DNA from 3 places in the Arthrobacter sp. 179 genome. Region 2 is predicted to be linked to each of the others. Evidence: riboswitches for the same ligand, from Rfam matches in the RefSeq annotation. Region 2 holds a riboswitch; each other region holds the start of a gene.
What was found. Region 2 has a riboswitch for thiamine pyrophosphate ahead of ACT3UE_RS14140 (ECF transporter S component). Riboswitches for the same ligand answer to the same signal wherever they lie in the genome.

Region 1 (5,651 bases), on a different contig from region 2:
GAAGCCGGCGACGATGCTGGCGATGCCGTCGCCCATCAGGGCCCGGCCGTTGACGTCGTCCAAGTCCCTGCGGGTCATCAGCGCCACGGTCTTGACATGGCCGATGTTCTCGGCGACAAGGACGAAGACGACCGGGAGGAACAGGGCCAGGGTGTCCAGGTGGAATTCGGGGAACGCGAAGGGCGGCAGGCCCAGCCACCCGGCCTCGTTGACGGCGGTGAAGTCGATCTGATGCTGGGCCAGGGCGATCAGGTAGCCGACGATGATCCCCACCAGGATCGACAAGCGCCCCAGCAGGCCACGGAAGAGGACCGCGGTGAAGACGATGGCGGCGACGGTGGAGAAGGTGGTCAGCGGGACCGACTCGATGGCCTCGGTGGTCGATCCGGCCAGATTCAGTCCGATGAGCGCGACGATCGTGCCCATGACCACCGGAGGCATCAGGGCGTGGATCCACCCGGTGCCCGATTTCTGCACCACCAGCCCGATGATGAACAGGGCCGCACCGGAGAAGACGACGCCGCCCAGGGCCCCGGCGAAACCATGTCCCGACATGGCGGCGGTCACCGGGGCGATGAACGCGAAGGAGGAGCCCAGGTAGCTGGGTACCCGGCCGGCGGTGATGAGCAGGAACAGCATGGTCCCGACCCCGGAGAAGAACAAGGTGGAGGTGACCGGGAAGCCGGTCAGCGCCGGTACCAGCACGGTGGATCCGAACATGGCCATCACGTGTTGGACGCCGATGCCGGTGGTCTGGAACCAGTTCAGCCGTTCATCGGGGGCCACCACGGTGCCGGGTCGAATCGTTGTGCCGTCGCCGTGGACCGTCCAGCCGAAGCCGGGGAAATTGCTCATGGGTGTCCTCCATCGGGGCCCTGCGGGTTGGTGGGGCCTCACCGGTGCGGGGCCCCACGGAATCCTACCGCCCCCGACCCCGGGGCGGCGGGGTCGGGCCCCCTGCCGGGGTGCGCCGGCATCAGCCGATGGCCGCCACCGGCATGGGGAGGGAGGCCGATCGCGGGGCGGCGTCTTCGGGGGTCTGGGCGAAGAAGGACAATTCCTGCCGGCTCGATTCGTCGAAGGCGCGACGCATCCCGGCCAGGGTGGTGGAACCCGCCCGCAAGGCCACCTTCTGGACCAGCGCGATGGCCTCGCTGGTGGCTTCGTCGAACTCGGGGGAGGAGTAGGCGGCGAGCCAGTCGGCATAGGGGTGGCCCGGGTGGGCCGCGGCGGCCAGCCGCTGGCCGATGTCCTGGTAGAGCCAATAACAGGGCAGGATGGCCGCCACGAGCTCGGGATAGGAATCGCCGGAGGCCACCAGGTGGTTCAGGTAGGCCGAGGTGGTGGGGCTGGGTTCCGGATCGGGGGCATCTCCGAGCCGGTGCAGATGTAGATTCGCCTCCTCCTCGAGGGCGCCGACGGCCCCGGAAGCCCAGAACTGCTGCTCTTCGCGGTTCGGCGCCAACTCGGCGGCACGGGAGAGGACCCGGGAGTAGGTCCGCAGGTACAAGGAATCCTGGGCCAGATAGAAGTGGAAGTCCTCCGAGGGCAGGGTCCCGTCCCGCAGCGCACGGATGAACGGCAGATCGTCGATCCCCGAACGCAGCGGTGCCAGATCGTTCCACCAGGTGCCCAGCAAGGCCCCCGTCGTCGGGATCGCCGTACCGTCCCAGAGCGCCCCGAAATGATTCACCGGACCATGTCCTTCGCCGACCTCGAGTTCATCGGCACGGTGCAGGGCGCCTTCAAGCCACCCGCGGGCCAGCCGCAGGGCATCCCCCCAGTCCCCGCAGCGGGCCCACAGGGTAGCCAGCGCCGCGGAGAGCGAGCACCCGGTCCCATGGGTGTTCGGGGTGTCGATGCGGTCACCCTCCACGGCAGCCATGACGCCGTCGGGGCCCACGAGGGCATCCGGGCACCGGCTGCCGGTGAGGTGGCCGCCCTTGGCCAGGACCAGGACAGAATACCGCCTCGCGAGCCGGGCTGCCTGGTCCAGGACGTCGTCCCATCGGGTGCAGACCGGCTCCTCGAGCAGTGCCGCCAATTCCGCGGTGTTCGGGGTCAGGACATCGGCCCACGGGAGCAGCCGACGCAGGGCCTCCTCGGCGTCGTGCTCCAATAAGCGGTCCCCGGACGTGGAGATCAGCACCGGGTCCACCACGACGGTGGTGCCCGGGCGGGTACCCAGCCAGGCGGTGGTGGCTTCGATGACCTCGGCGGAGGCCAGCATGCCGATCTTCACCGCATCGATCCGGATATCGGCGGCGACCGTCTCAAGTTGCCGGGTGAGGAATTCCGCCGGAGGGGTATGGACCCCGGTGACTCCCCGGGTGTTCTGGGCGGTCAGTGCGGTGATCGCCGCCATCCCGTAGCCACCGCAGGCGGCAATCGATTTCAGGTCGGCCTGGATCCCGGCCCCGCCGGAGGGGTCGGCCCCGGCGATGGACAGGATGTTGGGGGTGTTCGGGGCGCTCATGCGGTCTCCGTTCGTGCTGCCCGGGTCCATTCCTGAACCAGGGCGGCAGCAGAGTCCCGGGGTTCGGCGGCGGAGCAGATGGCCCGCACGACGGCCATGCCGATGGCCCCGGCGGTGTGCGCGTCCGCGGCGTCGCCGGAGCCCAGCCCGCCGATCGCCACGCAGGGCAGCGGGGCCCGGGAGATCAACGAGGCCAGGCCGGGGAACCCCAGCGGGGTCGGGTGGTCCTTCTTGGTGGGCGTGGCCCGGACGGCCCCGGTGCCCAGATAGTCGATGGTGCCTGCCGGCAGTTCCGCTACTGCCGCGAAGTGGTCCTCGGTGCTGGCGCTGAGCCCCAGCACGGCATCGGGTCCGATGAGGGACCGGACGAGTTCGGCGGGCAGGTCCTTCTGGCCGATATGGACCCCGTCCACGCGGATCCCTGCCGCACGGGCCGCCAGGTAGACGTCCACCCGGTCGTTGAGCAGCAGCAGGGCCCGGCCCGCGGTGTGTTCGGCGCAGGCGGCCGCCTCGGCCAGGAATTCGCGGGCGGACAGGTCCTTGCAGCGCAGCTGGATGGTCCCGACCCCCGCGGCGACGGCCTCGGCCACGATGGTGGCCAAGGGCCGTCCGGCCGTGCTGGTGGAGTTGGCGACGAGGTAGATCCCGCTTCCGGGAACCGGCGCGCTCATGCGAGCACCGCCTCAACAAAGCAGTCGGTGGGTGAATGGGCCAAGGTGGGCGCATGTTGGTGCATGGGCGACATCCCTCCGCTAGTACGAACTAGATCAGGTTCTTGCCGGGTGTGCTCTCAGTCCGCGCCGGTGGCGGACACCCCGTGTCAGTGATCGTGAGCCTACAGTCCCCCACTGGGGGCGGCAAACCGACCGGCTGCCCCGCCGGCGGTGTCCACGTTAGTGTCGTACCCATGGCCATGAACCGACGTTCCCGTCCCCCAGCAGTTTCCGCGCCCGTCGTGCCGGCGGGCCCCGACGCCGAACTCCCGGCCACCGCGGCCCGCCGGCTGCGTGATGCCGCCGACTCCCGGCTGGCCCACCCCCGCAGGTTCCGCAGCGCCCAGCTCAAGGCACTCGAACGGCTGATCCAGGATCAAGAACAGACCCTATGTGACGCGTTGATGACGGATCTGGGTAAACCGGCGGCCGAATCCCGGCTGACCGAACTGGATCGGGTGAAGGCCGAAATCGATCATGCCCTGTTGCACCTGGGCGACTGGATGGCGGATGAGGCGGTGAAGGTCCCGCTGTCGCTGCAACCGGCGTCGGCCCGCGTCCAGGCGCGTCCGTTGGGCATGGTCCTGGTGATCGCCCCCTGGAACTATCCGGTCCTGTTGCTGCTCGGCCCGCTGGTCGGTGCCCTGGCGGCAGGGAACACCGTGATCCTCAAACCCTCCGAACTGGCTCCGGCCACCTCGGCGGTCATGGCCGCCCTCATCCCGCAGTACCTGGATCGGCGCGCTGTCGCGGTCCTGGAGGGGGCCGCGGAGACGACGAGCGAACTTCTGGAGATGGACTTCGACCACATCTTCTACACCGGAGGCGAACGGGTCGGGAAGATCGTGGCCCGGGCCGCGGCGGAAACGCTGACCCCGGTGACCCTGGAACTGGGCGGGAAGAGTCCGGCGGTGGTCGCCGACGGGAACTTCCCCGCCATCGCCCGGCGGTTGGCCCACGGGAAGTTCATGAATGCCGGACAGACCTGTGTCGCCCCGGACTACGTCCTGGCGGTCGGGGCCACGGCGGCGGCCGAACTGGAAAAGCAGCTGCCCAAGGCCATCGGCGCGTTCTATGGGAAGGACCCCTCGGGCAGCAAGGACTATGGGCGGATCATCAACGCCTCGCACTTCGAACGTCTGGAATCCTATCTGGGGCAGGGACGGGTGGTGGCCGGGGGGACCAGCGACGCGGAGGCGAGGTACATCGCCCCCACGGTCCTGGCTGACGTCGACCCGGCGGCCCCGGTGATGACGGAGGAGATTTTCGGTCCGATCCTGCCGATCATCCAGGTCGACCGCTTCGATGATGCGGTGCGGTTCATCAACTCCCGCCCCTCACCGCTGGCCGCCTACCTGTTCAGCGAACGCCCGCGCCTGCACACCTCCTTCGAGGACCAGGTGCGGGCCGGGGCGATCGCCCATAATGTGTGCAGCATGCACCTGGCGGTCCCCGCGCTGCCCTTCGGCGGGGTGGGGGCCTCGGGGACGGGGAACTACCACGGCAAATTCGGGTTCGATACCTTCAGCCAGCAACGTCCGGTGCTGTCCAAGACCGCGATGCTCGATACGTTGCGGGCCGTCTACCCGCCCTTCGGCTGGGCCAAGCGGAAGATCATGCGTTCGATCGGCTGATCCGCCCGGCCGAGTGCCCCGACAGACGAAGGGCCCGGACCGCATTCAATGCGGTCCGGGCCCTTCGCTACGGTCGGTGCCATGGCACCTGCCGATGGATCGTGGCTACTTCTCGGTCAGCGAATCCACGTAGTCCTGGTTCTCGGAGATCCACTTGTCGACGATCGGTCCGTAGTCATCGGTGTCCGTGTCGTTGAACATGGCGTTCTCCAGGGAGAACAGGTGGTCATCGTCGATCGTGAAGTCGTTCAACCACTCGGTCAGTCCCGGGTAGGTGTCGGCGAAGTCGGCGTTGCCGTAGGAGGTGATGGTTTCCGCGTCGCCCATGGCACCCTTGGGATCCTTCAGATCCTTGATCGGGAACTCGTCGTAGGCCCAGTGCGGGCGCCACAGGGTGACGACGATGTCCTCATCGGCGTCCGTGGCCTTCTTCAGCTGGGCCAGCATGGCCGGGGTGGAGGAGGTCTTGAAGTCCATCTTCTCCAGGCCGTAGTCCGGGATGGCCGCCTTTTCGGTGGTGTCGGTCAGCCCGGCGCCCGGGTCGATGCCATAGATCGTGTTGCCGAACTTGTCGGCATTGGCCGCCAGGTCCTCGAGCGAATCGATCGGGGCGTCTTCGTTGACCGCGATGGTCAGCTTGGCATCGTCGTACCAGGTGCCCAGCTTGGTCATGTCGTCGCCGTACTTCTTCAAGTACTTCTTGTGCGTCAGCGGCATCCAGACGTCCATGGTCAGGTCCAGGTCACCGGAGGCGACACCGGCGAAGACCGGGCCGGCATCGGCGTCGGTGAGTTCGACGTCGTAGCCCTTCTTGTCCAGGATCTGCTT
Region 2 (5,651 bases):
ATCGGCGACGACCTCGACCGTGGAAGCCCCCAAGGCGGCGGCGAAGCCCGCATCGTGCGTGACCGCGACGACGGCGACGCCGTCCTGGAGTTGTTCGCGCAGCAACAGCGCCAGTTCCCTCCAGGTATTGGCATCCTGGCCGAAGGTCGGTTCGTCGAGGATCAGTAGTCGGGGGCGGGCGGCGAGCACGGTGGCCACCGACAGCCGGCGCTTTTCGCCTCCCGAGAGGGTGAACGGGTTCGCCTCGGCCAGATGCCTCAGCCCCAACCGGTCCAACAGCTCATCGACCCGTCCGGTGATTTCCTCGTCGGTGTACAGCCGGGTCTTCGACCCCGGTCTGCGGGCCCGTCGTGGGCCGAAGGCCAGTTCCTCGCGCACGGTGGCGGTGACGAATTGGTGCTCGGGCTCCTGGAAGACGGTGCCGATCCGGGCGACCAGTTCCCCGGCCCGCCACCGGTAGGGCCGGTCGGCGTCCCCGGGGTCGGAGGCCCCCGCGGCGCCCTGGTCGCCGCTGAGGCCCGGCAGGGCGGCGACGCTGCCGGCCCGTTCGGGCAGCAGCCCGGCCAGGGTCAACGCCAGTGTTGATTTGCCCGCCCCGTTGGCCCCGGTGATGCACAGCGCCTGCCCGGCGTCGATCCGCAGGTCAAGACCCGATACGGCGGCAGGACCCTGGGCCGTTCTGGACACGGCCAACCCCCGTCCCCTCAACAGGCCGGCGGCCGGTGCTGCCGGCTTCGGCCGGGCCGGCAGCACGGGAGTGTGGCCGGGAACCCAGACCCCGGCGTCGATGAGCCGGTCCCGGATGGGTCCGGGGGCGAAGAGCCGGGCCGGTGTGCCCTGGTAGGCGATGCCGCCGCCGGGCTCCAGGACGATCACGCGGTCCACGGCGTCGGCCCAGGCCGCCAGCCGGTGTTCGACGATGATCATCGTCGCCCCGCTGGCGCCCACGGCGTCGATCACTGCGTCACGGACCTCCAGCACCCCCTCGGGGTCGAGGTTCGCGGTGGGTTCGTCCAGCAGGACCAGTCCCGGGCGCATGGCCAGGATCCCGGCCAGGGCCAGTCGTTGCTTCTGTCCCCCCGACAGGGAGGAGGTGGGGTGGTCCAGGGGCAGGCTGAGCCCGACGGCGTGCAGGGATTCGATGACGCGGGGCCAGATCAGTTCCGGATCCACCGAAAGGTTTTCCGCCCCGAAGGCGACGTCGTCCCCCACCCGGGCCTGGACGATCTGGGTCTCGGGGTCCTGCTGCATCAGCCCGGTCCGGCCGTGGGCGGCCGCGGCGGGTCGGCCATCGATGAGCAGTTCCCCTGCGGAGGCGTTGTCCTCATCGTCCTGCAACACCCCGGCCAGGGCATGCATGAGGGTCGATTTACCGGCCCCGGACGGGCCGACGAGCAACACCTTCTCCCCGGCGTCGATGTCCAGGTCCAGCCCCAGCACGGCGGGCTCCTCGCGTCCGGCATGCTGCCATCCCCAACCGCTGGCCCTGACCGCCGCCGCGCGGACGTCGCCGACCCCGGTGGCCGGTGAAGGGCCCCGGGCCCCGGTCGGTGCATCATGTGTCATCGGTTCAACCCAGGACCCGTTCCTGGGCGGCCTTCCGCGACGCCATCGAGGACAAGGCCCCGGTTCGCGACAGGGCCCGGGTCAGTGCCCAGGATCCCAATCCGGCGATGACCAGGCCCGAAATGGCCATGAACACCACATAGGCCAGTTTCATGCTCTCGGTGTAGTCGGGGAACCAGGAGAAGACGAAGGCGTCGTTCACTCCACCGAAGATCCCGGTCAGCAGCCCGGCGAACAGCGCCACCGGCAGCGACCAGCGGCGGTAGAGCAGCACGGCGAAGACGATTTCGGCGCCGAGGCCCTGGATGATCCCCGAGGCCCAGACCGTCCAGCCGTATTCGGAGCCCAGGAGCGAGGAAACGACCGCGGCTACCATCTCGCAGAACAGTGCGGCCCCTGGTTTGCGGATGATCAGTGCCCCCAGGACGGCGGGGAAGAGCCACATTCCGGCCAGCAGGGCGGATGAGGGCGGGAAGGCCACGAAGATGAAGTCGAAGGCGTGGTGGGTGGTGTTCCAGGCCCAGAAGATCACCCCGGAGGCCACGGCGATGACGGAGGCGACGACGATGTCCACGACGCGCCAGGTGTAACGGGCGGTCGGTGCCGCCGAGAGGGTGCTGCTCATGTGGTGTTCCTCCTTGGGTCCAAGGAGGGGAGGACCCCGCGGCGGTTCCGCGGGTCCTGAGATTCTCGACTCCCTTCGCCGGTACGAGCCGGAGCAGGTTCGAGGGTCTGCGGTGTTCCGCACTCTCAGCGTCGAAGATTCCGGCCGTGGCCGGTCGGCGACGCTCCCCTGTCGTAGGTGATTCAGTAGGGCCGAGTCTACAGCGCGTTATGCTGGGCAGGTAATCACCTACCGACGGGAGAATCGTTCGTGAACGCATTATTGAAGATCGTCGGCGCGGTCGTGTCGATCGGCGCCGGCTTCGTCGGCGGCAAGCTCGTGGACACCATCTGGTACAAGGTCACCGGAGAGAACCCCCCGAAGCCGAACGACAAGGAAGCCCAGGCCGAGGCATCGATGCGTCATGCGCTCGGGTTCGCTGTGGTCTCCGCCGTGGTGTCCGCAGTGATCCAGGTCCTGACCAACCGTGGCACGCAGCGGGCCATTGCCCGCTTCAACCACACGGCCGACGAGGTCTGATCCTCGTCAGCGGCCTTCGTCCAGGCGGCGCTGGGCCTCGGAGACCACTTCATTGAGGTCGTCGAGGACCAGCGTCTCCTGTTTGAGGTGCCGGGTCCGGTAGCCGGCACGACCGACCATATGGGCGGTCACCGGGGCGGTGAGCAGCTGGAAGAACCAGGCCAGCACCAGTATCGGCACCGCGGACCAGGCCCTGATCTGCAGGGCGACGGAGAGCAGCATCAGGAACAATCCCAGGACCTGCGGTTTCGTGGCCGCGTGCATGCGGGAGAAGAGGTCCGGGAAACGCAGCAGGCCGATGCCTGCGGCCACGGACAGCAGAGCCCCGGAGACCATGCTGATCACCACGATCCAGTCCAGGACCTGGTCCAGCATCCCGCCCTCGGTCAGTCCAAGCACGATCATTGCCCCCTCCGATCGGTGACGTAGCGGGCGATGGTGACCGAACCGATGAAGGCCACCAGCGACCCGACGACGATGAACACGATGTGGTTCAGATGCCGGTTCACGACCATGTCCACGCAGAGTCCGCACAGGATGATGATCAACAGGACGTCCAGGGCCAGAGTCCGGTCCAGGATCGACGGGCCCCTGGCCAACCGGATCAGTGCCATGACGGCGCCAAGCGCCAGGGCGACCCCGGCGATCCAGGCAGCGACGATGATCATGGGTGCTCCTTCATCGATCGGTTCGCTCGTGCTGCGGGGTCGGGGCCTGCGGGGCCCTCGGCGTCCAGGGCCGCCAGTTCCTCCCGGCTGCCCATCATCCGGATGATCCTCGCTTCGATGGACCTGACCTGCCGCCGGAAGTCCTCGGCCTCCTGGACGGTGTTGATGTCCAGCACGTGCAGGTAAAGCGTGGAGGTCGTCCGGTCGATCTCCACGACGAAGGACCCCGGGATGAGGGTCAGCACATGCCCCAGGACCGTGGCCATGAGGTCTTCCTGGCTGCGCATGCGGATGCCGATGACCGCGTTGCGCACCTTCGGCCCGCGCCGGAGGACCACGAGCACCACCTGGATGCTCGCCCGCACGATTTCACGCAGGAACAACACCGTGAACACCAGCCCCTGCCAGGGGTTGAACCGGCCGGAGAGCTCCACGGGAGGCAGTTTGAAGGTCGTCACCACCCCCAGGGCGATGACGAACCCGAAAATCAGGTTCCCGGGGCTGAAGTCCCGCCAGAGGGCGCCCCACACCAGGACCAGCCACAACATCAGGGGAAGTTCGATCAGGAAGCGGGCACGACGCCGTCGTGCCCTGGTCCGGGCGCTGCGGGCCCCGGTGAGCAGTTCCGAGGGCCGTGCCGGACGCGGATGCCGGTGCGGGCTCATCGTCCGCCTCCCGTCTCGGAGGCGCCCAGGACGGCCTCGATGTAGGGCGTGCGTTCGAGCATCTGCTGCGAGGCCTGGTCGGCCAGGTCGAAGAGCGGCCCGGCGAAGATGGTCAGGGCCACCCCCAGGGCCACCAGCACCCCGGTGGCGAAGACCATGGTCGGGGGCAGCACGGCCGCATCCCCCCGTCCGCTCAGGCGATGTGGCTGGGTTTTGACGCCGGTCGTCCCGGTGGCGGGACGGCGGGCCTCCTCCGCGGCGATCAGCAGGATCGGGTCGGCGTCCTCGGCGTCCTCGGCGCGACGCCAGAACGCCCGGTTCCAGACCCGGGCGACGGCCAACAGGGTCAGCAGGGAGGTCACCAGGGCCCCGGCCAGCAGGACCCAGGCCAGCGGGGTCCCCAGGTCCACGCCGCCGCGCAGCAACCCGACCTTGCCCAGGAACCCGGAGAACGGCGGGATGCCGGCCAGGTTCATCGCCGGGATGAAGAACAGTACCGCCAGCACCGGTGACAGCTTGGCCAACGACCCGAGCCGGTCCACGTTCGAGGTCCCGCCCCGGCGTTCCATCAGCCCGGCGACCAGGAACAGCGAGGTCTGCACGATGATGTGGTGGGCCACGTAGTAGACGGTGGCCGCCAGGGCGACGGCGCTGCCGGTGGCGACCCCGAACATCATGTAGCCGATGTGGCTGGTCAACGTGAAGGAGAGCATGCGTTTGAAGTCGGCCTGGGCGAGGGCGCCGAGGATCCCCACGAGCATGGTCAGCAGGGCGACCACCAGCAGCGCCGTGTTCAGCCGGCCCCCGGGGAAGAGCAGGGTTTCGGTCCGGATGATCGCATAGACACCCACCTTGGTCAGCAGGCCGGCGAACACGGCCGTCACCGGCGCAGGAGCCGTCGGGTAGGAGTCGGGGAGCCAGAAGGACAGCGGGAACACCGCGGCCTTGACGCCGAAGGCGACCAGCAGCATCACATGCAGGATCTGTTGGGTTCCGGGGTCGATCTCGGCGAGCTTGCCGGCCAGATCGGCCATGTTCACGGTCCCGGTCGCGGCGTAGACCAGCCCGATCGCCAGCAGGAACAGGATCGAGGAGACCACCGAGACCACCACATAGGTGACCCCCGCACGGATCCGGGCCGTGGTCCCGCCCAGGGTCAGCAGCACGTAGGAGGCGGTCAGCAGGATTTCGAAACCGACGTAGAGGTTGAACAGGTCGCCGGCCAGAAAGGCGTTGGACACCCCGGCGACCAGGATCAGGTAGGCGGGGTGGAACACCGAGATGGGCCCGTCCTCGTCCCCGTCGGCCATGCCTTGGCCGGTGGCGTAGAGCAGCACGGTCAGGCTGACCGCCGTGGAGACCACGAGCATCAGTGCGGAGAACTCGTCGACCACCATGGAGATCCCGAACGGTGGGGCCCATCCGCCGATGACGACCGCTTGCGCCCCATGTCTCCAGGCCGATACCAGGAGCCAGGATTCCAGGGCGAGGGTCAGGCACAGGGTCCCGATCGTCGCGGTGCGCTGGGCCAGCGGGTGCCGTCGCAGCACGAAGGCCAGGGCGGCGCCCAGGATGGGCAGCAGCACCGCCAGGGGGGCGACGTCGATC
Region 3 (5,651 bases), on a different contig from region 2:
CAGCAGCAGCATCCGGGGCGAGGGCCGGCCCCAGATCAGTACGGCGGCCAGCGCCAACGGATAGAGCAGGGCCGGGGTCAGCGGGTCGAAGACGAAGAGCAAGGCGAAGGAGACCACGAAGAGCAGGGCGAGCTTCATGGTGGGGTTGCGACGGCCCAAGGGCGTGGTCGTGACGACCCACGGAAAGGGGGCCGCGCTCACGAGGGCACCGGCATCCGTGCCGCAGCAGCCACTTCTTGATCCAGACCAGCCAGGATGTTCTTGATCTGCTCCGGACTCTTCCCGAGGCCCAGCAGCCAGTCCAGCAGCGGGGGCAGCACGATCCCTGCCCTGGCCAAGACGTCTCGGTCGCCCAGCACGTCAAAAATCGGCCCGTCGGCGATGATGGTTCCCTCGGCGATGACGATTCCCCGGTGGGCCAGGCTCGCGACACTACGCAGATCGTGGCTGGAAAACAGGATCGACTGTCCGTCGGCCGCCGCGTCCCGGAAGGCTCCCATCATCGAGATGGTGGCTTTCCGGTCCAACCCGTAGCCCGGTTCGTCTGCCAACAGGACGTTGCGTGAATGAGCGAGCATGGCCGCGACGCTGAGCCGCCGCTTTTCTCCGCCCGAGAGTCGGAAGGGGTTACTCGCGGCCAGATGCGTCAGCCGGTGTTCGGCCAGCAGGTCATCGATCTTCTCTTGGGCAGGACGCCCGTTGATGAGCGTCGGCAGTCCATGGCCAACTTCTTCTCGGACAGTGGTGGCCACGAATTGGTGTTCGGGGTTTTGGAAGACCAGTCCGGGCCGGTCCCCCGATATCGTGCCGGCTAGTGGTTGCAGCAGCCCGGCGAGCGCGAGCAACAGACTGGTCTTGCCCGTCCCGTTGGCGCCCAACAGGGCGACGATCTCCCCGGAGCGTAGTTCCAAGTCGATGCCTTCAAGTTGGGGGCTGATCATCGCGGGTTCGCGGCGTCGTTTCCGGGCAGGGATTGCCGCCCGGGTGATCGAGAGGCCTCGTGCGGAGAGGACCACGCTGTCGGTGGCCTGCGTCGGCTGCGGAACCGTTGGTTGGCCCTGGGCCCAGTGCAGCAATTCTTCGCGGACGATGGGCGAGGCCAAGCCGCCTTCTGTGCCGAACGCCGCCTGCAGCTCGGTTTCCAACGGTGTCCAGCACCCGGCGTCCACGAGCTGGCGTGCCGATTGTTCCAACACGCTCCGTGTGGGGCCGTCGGCCAGCAGGGCACCGTCGGCGTCGAGCACGATGGCCCGTCCGGGGAGCCCTGCCACGCCGTCGGCTCCCGCATACTCGTCGATGCGGTGTTCCACCAGCACCACGGCGGGGCCACGGTCGTGCACCACCCGGTCGATGGCTCGGCGCACCGATGAGATGCCTTCGGCGTCGAGCATCGAGGTGGGTTCGTCGAGCAGCAGCACCGGTGGCTCCGCGACCAGACTGGCGGCCAAGGCCACCCGTTGTCCTTGGCCGCCGGAGAGTTGCCGTGTTGACCTGTCCTTGAGGCTGGCTCCGTTGACCTGTTCCAGCGCCTCATCGATCAGACTCTCGATTTCTCGTGGGGGGACCGCATGGTTCTCCAGTGGAAGGGCGATTTCCCGCTGCACATCGGGCATGCACATCGCCGATTCGGGGTCTTGGGCCAGGACGCCGACGGTCCGCGATAATTCGGCGACGCCGGTGTGAGCGGTGTCCTGACCAGCGACGAGGACCCGGCCGGTGAACCGTGCCGCCACCGAATGCGGGATGACCCCGGTCATCAGGTTTAAAAGCGTCGACTTTCCGGCCCCCGAGGGCCCCAGGATGATGACCTGTTCGCCTGCTTCTAGACTCAAGGTCACCCGATCCAGGACCGGCGCCGGCCTTCGGGGGTAGGTCACGGTCACGTCCTGAAGCACGACTACCGGCGTACTTTCCGGTTTCATGCTCCCTCGGCGGTTGGCAGGTCCCGGCCGATGGCGTAGTTGTCCACGACGCCGGTTTTGGCCAGCGCGTTAACGGTCTTGCGGGCCAGGAGACCGCCGAGAATGAGCCCGGAGAGCAGTTGAACGATGAGCCGGATGACAAAGAAATCCTGGCCGTACCATCCGAAACGGAAGGCCGAGACGGCGAAGGCCAATCCTGCTCCGAGCAGTCCGGAGCAGGCGTAGGTGAGCCAGCTGAAGGACCGGTAGCGACGCAGGGCGAAGGGAAGTTCGCTGCCCAGACCTTGGATGGCGGCCACCAGGAAGAGCATGGGTCCTGCCGTCGAGCCGAGGAAAACGACCTCCACCCCACCGGCAATGACCTCCGCGAGGATCCCGGCGAAGGGTCGTCTGATGATGGCGACGGCGATCGGGGCGACGATCAGCCACCCGCCGAAGAGCAAGTGCGAGGAGAGGTCCCCGAGCGGGCCCAGGACCAGTGTCAGCCCGGCCGAGGCCTGGACCAGTGCCCAGTAGAGGAAGCCGAAGACGACGCCGAGGACCACGATGAGCATCAGGTCCTTCAGGTCGAAGGAAAAGCGTCGGCGCGTCAGGGACGGCGCCGTTGAAGGCGTGGTTGATGAGTGCACTGTCGTGCCCCTTCTGTTGAGTGAACAGGGCACGGGATTTGGAGTTTTTGCCTCCCTGCGCTGGCATGATCCAGATCAGGTTCGACGGTCGAAGCTTGATCAGCTTCCTCTCAGCCCGGCTCACCGGACTCCCGTGTTCAGCACAGACTGTACACGGGGAAACGAAGTTGTCGAATCGCTGCTGCAGGTGTGTAGGGTGTGAAGCAGTGACACGGGGTGCCAGGATTCCTGGCTGAGAGAACACCCGTTGAACCTGATCTAGTTCGAACTAGCGAAGGGATGTTGCAGGTGCTCATTCGCCTCATGGCCCACCGTGGACGGCCCCGCCGAGTCACGCCCCCACTGCCCGATTCCGCCATGCGTTGCCGGCGTCCACCCTGGCGCTCCGCATCCTGCCGTGGCACCGCCCGGCCAGTTTTTTGATGCCTTCCCGCCAGCTGCCCCGCAGCTGAGGATCCCGCACGAAGCCAGCTATCCGCCGTCGGGCATGCAGACACCTTGCCTCTGCCTTGCGCTGTGTCCGCCGTCTTCTTCACTCATCTCCCCCGGCGATTCTGTCTGCGGGGCTCCCCCCCCTCCAGCACCACCTACCCGCTGCAACCGGCAGCTACGAAAGTGAGACCAGATGAACCTCTCAGACCAGCTTGTCCTCGTCACCGGAGGCGCCCGCGGATTGGGCCGCCACATCGTTGAAGCCTTTGCCGCACAAGGCGCCCGCGTCATCATCAACTACCGCCATTCAGCCCAGGCGGCGGAGGAAATTGCCACAGCCCACGGCCCCGACCAGGCCCTGGCCATCCAGGCGGATGTCACCGACCCGGTACAGGTCGCAACGATGCTCGAAAGCGCACAAGCGCACTTCGGCTCCCCGGTGACCACGGTGGTGAACAACGCCCTGGCCGACTTCTCCTTCAACGGCGATGCCCGCTCGTCGGCCGCGGAGATCGGCTGGGAGGAGTTCGACTCCCAGTTCTCCGGCAGCGTCCGCGGAGCCCTGAACACGACCCAGGCGGCGCTACCGGGAATGCGCGAACACGGCTTCGGGCGGATCATCAACATCGGCACCAACCTGTTCCAGAATCCCGTAGTCCCCTATCACGACTACACGGCAGCCAAGGCGGCCTTGCTGTCCCTGACCCGCACACTGGCCGCAGATCTGGGCCAACACCAGGTCTCGGTGAACATAGTCTCCGGAGGCCTGCTGCGCACCACCGACGCCAGCGCAGCGACCCCCGATGAGGTCTTCGACTTCATTGCCTCCTCCACCCCCCTGCGCAAGGTCACCACCCCGGAGGAATTCGCCGACGCGATCCTGTTCTTCGCCTCCCCCTGGGCGCGTGCGGTCACCGGGCAGAACCTGGTGGTCGACGGCGGATTGGTGAAGAACTAGAGATGAGCGCACATACAACCGACACCGCCGAAACGGCGCCACGCCAACTACATCTCAACGCCTTCCTCAATGCCTGCGGGCACCACCAGGCAGCCTGGCGCCACCCTGACTCTGCGGTCGAACAGCTGGGCAGCATCGAGCATTACGAACGGATGGCCCAAACCGCCGAGGCCGGACTGTTCGACGCCGTGTTCTTCGCCGACGGACACTCGGCGGGGAACCCGTCAGCCGGTCCCCGGTGGTTCTTCGAACCGTTGACCGCGCTGGCCGCCATGGCGCGGAGCACCAGCAGGATCGGGCTGATCTCCACCGTCTCCACCACCTTCTACACCCCGTACCACGCTGCAAGAATGCTCGCCTCACTGGATCACATCAGCGCCGGACGCATCGGTTGGAACGTGGTCACCTCGATGTTCGACGCCGAGGCACGCAACCACTCGATGGATGCCATGCCGCCCAGTCCCGAACGCTATGCCCGGGCTGCCGAGTTCATCGACGTCGCCCTGGCCCTCTGGGATTCCTGGGCCGACGATGCCGTGCTCGCCGACCGCGCCGGGCTCTTCGCCGATCCCGACAAAGTCAGACCCGTAAACCACTCCGGGGAGCACTTCGGGGTGGCCGGAGCCTTGAACGTCCCCCGGGGACCCCAGGGCCGCCCGGTCCTGTTCCAGGCCGGGGCCTCGGAATCCGGTCGCCAGTTGGCGGCACGCCATGCCGAGGGGATCTACGCGGTGGCCTACGATCTGGCCAGCGGGCAGGACTACTACTCGGATATGAAGCGGCGCATTGCCGCCGAGGGCAGGGATCCGGCGAAGGTGGCGATCATGCCCGGCCTAGTCGCCTTCCTGGGATCGACCGAGGGCGAAGCGCTGGCGAAGCAGGCCGAGGTGGATGCACTGCTGCCCACCGAACAGTCACTGGACCAGCTGGGGACGTTCATCGGTCAGGACTGCAGCGACTGGGAGCTCGATGCCCCCGTTCCGGCACTGCCGCCGGCGACGGAATTCAGCGGACCGCAGGGCAGGTACGCCACCATCCTGCGCATCGTCGAGGCCGAAAGCCCCACCGTGCGTCAGTTGCTGGGCCGGATGGCTGCAGGAGGAGGCCACTGCACCATGGTGGGAACCCCCGAGCAGGTCGCCGACTCCATCGAACGCTGGTTCACCTCGGGGGCCGCCGATGGCTTCAACCTGATGCCGCCGATGCTGCCTGATTCGCTGGAGGAGTTCGTGGACCGGGTCGTGCCGGTATTGCAACGTCGTGGGCTCTACCGCACCGAATACCCGACCGAAACGCTGCGCGGGCACTTGGGTCTGGAGCGGCCGGTGGGCTAGATCGTGTTCATGCAGCGAGGCTAGCGACAAGCGTTCAGACCGCCAGCTGAACGGCAACAATCTGCAACACGAATTGCCTCAGTTACTTTTCGAGCCTTATGCGTCCGTGTCACACATAAATACCGGCTGCTGATGGGACGGCATTAGAGCGGCCCCGAGATACAGAGCAAAGCCAATTTCAACGCCAAGGCATGATTCGACCCCCAACTGTCACAAGCGGGAAATATGCTCCACTTATGAAACATCTAACGAGCGCCGTGCGGACGGCCGTAGAACAGAAGAATTGGTACTCCGCGTTGACCCTTGCCCTGACGCTTCCCGACATAGCCAGCAAATTAGCCTGGCCAAATACTAAGCAAGGCACTCGTTTTGTTCG

Region 1: it holds a riboswitch for thiamine pyrophosphate, as region 2 does, so the genes downstream of both, thiE (thiamine phosphate synthase) here and ACT3UE_RS14140 (ECF transporter S component) in region 2, are expected to answer to the same signal.
Region 3: it holds a riboswitch for thiamine pyrophosphate, as region 2 does, so the genes downstream of both, ACT3UE_RS07355 (3-oxoacyl-ACP reductase) here and ACT3UE_RS14140 (ECF transporter S component) in region 2, are expected to answer to the same signal.

Annotation. Positions count from the first base shown of each region.
Region 1 is NZ_JBQSYU010000001.1:291,198-296,848, forward strand. Features, by position in the region: gene ACT3UE_RS01480 (uracil-xanthine permease family protein) at 1-855, opposite strand, end outside; gene thiD (bifunctional hydroxymethylpyrimidine kinase/phosphomethylpyrimidine kinase) at 977-2,476, opposite strand; gene thiE (thiamine phosphate synthase) at 2,473-3,147, opposite strand; TPP riboswitch at 3,204-3,304, opposite strand; gene ACT3UE_RS01495 (aldehyde dehydrogenase family protein) at 3,384-4,823, shown strand; gene ACT3UE_RS01500 (glycine betaine ABC transporter substrate-binding protein) at 4,929-5,651, opposite strand, start outside.
Region 2 is NZ_JBQSYU010000028.1:20,874-26,524, forward strand. Features, by position in the region: gene ACT3UE_RS14135 (ATP-binding cassette domain-containing protein) at 1-1,566, opposite strand, end outside; gene ACT3UE_RS14140 (ECF transporter S component) at 1,571-2,191, opposite strand; TPP riboswitch at 2,245-2,371, opposite strand; gene ACT3UE_RS14145 (DUF4235 domain-containing protein) at 2,441-2,710, shown strand; gene mnhG (monovalent cation/H(+) antiporter subunit G) at 2,717-3,115, opposite strand; gene ACT3UE_RS14155 (monovalent cation/H+ antiporter complex subunit F) at 3,112-3,378, opposite strand; gene ACT3UE_RS14160 (Na+/H+ antiporter subunit E) at 3,375-4,043, opposite strand; gene ACT3UE_RS14165 (Na+/H+ antiporter subunit D) at 4,040-5,651, opposite strand, start outside.
Region 3 is NZ_JBQSYU010000008.1:103,649-109,299, reverse strand. Features, by position in the region: gene ACT3UE_RS07370 (energy-coupling factor transporter transmembrane component T family protein) at 1-201, opposite strand, end outside; gene ACT3UE_RS07365 (ABC transporter ATP-binding protein) at 198-1,877, opposite strand; gene ACT3UE_RS07360 (ECF transporter S component) at 1,919-2,551, opposite strand; TPP riboswitch at 2,587-2,696, opposite strand; TPP riboswitch at 2,754-2,848, shown strand; gene ACT3UE_RS07355 (3-oxoacyl-ACP reductase) at 3,177-3,941, shown strand; gene ACT3UE_RS07350 (LLM class flavin-dependent oxidoreductase) at 3,944-5,275, shown strand; gene ACT3UE_RS07345 (hypothetical protein) at 5,512-5,651, shown strand, end outside.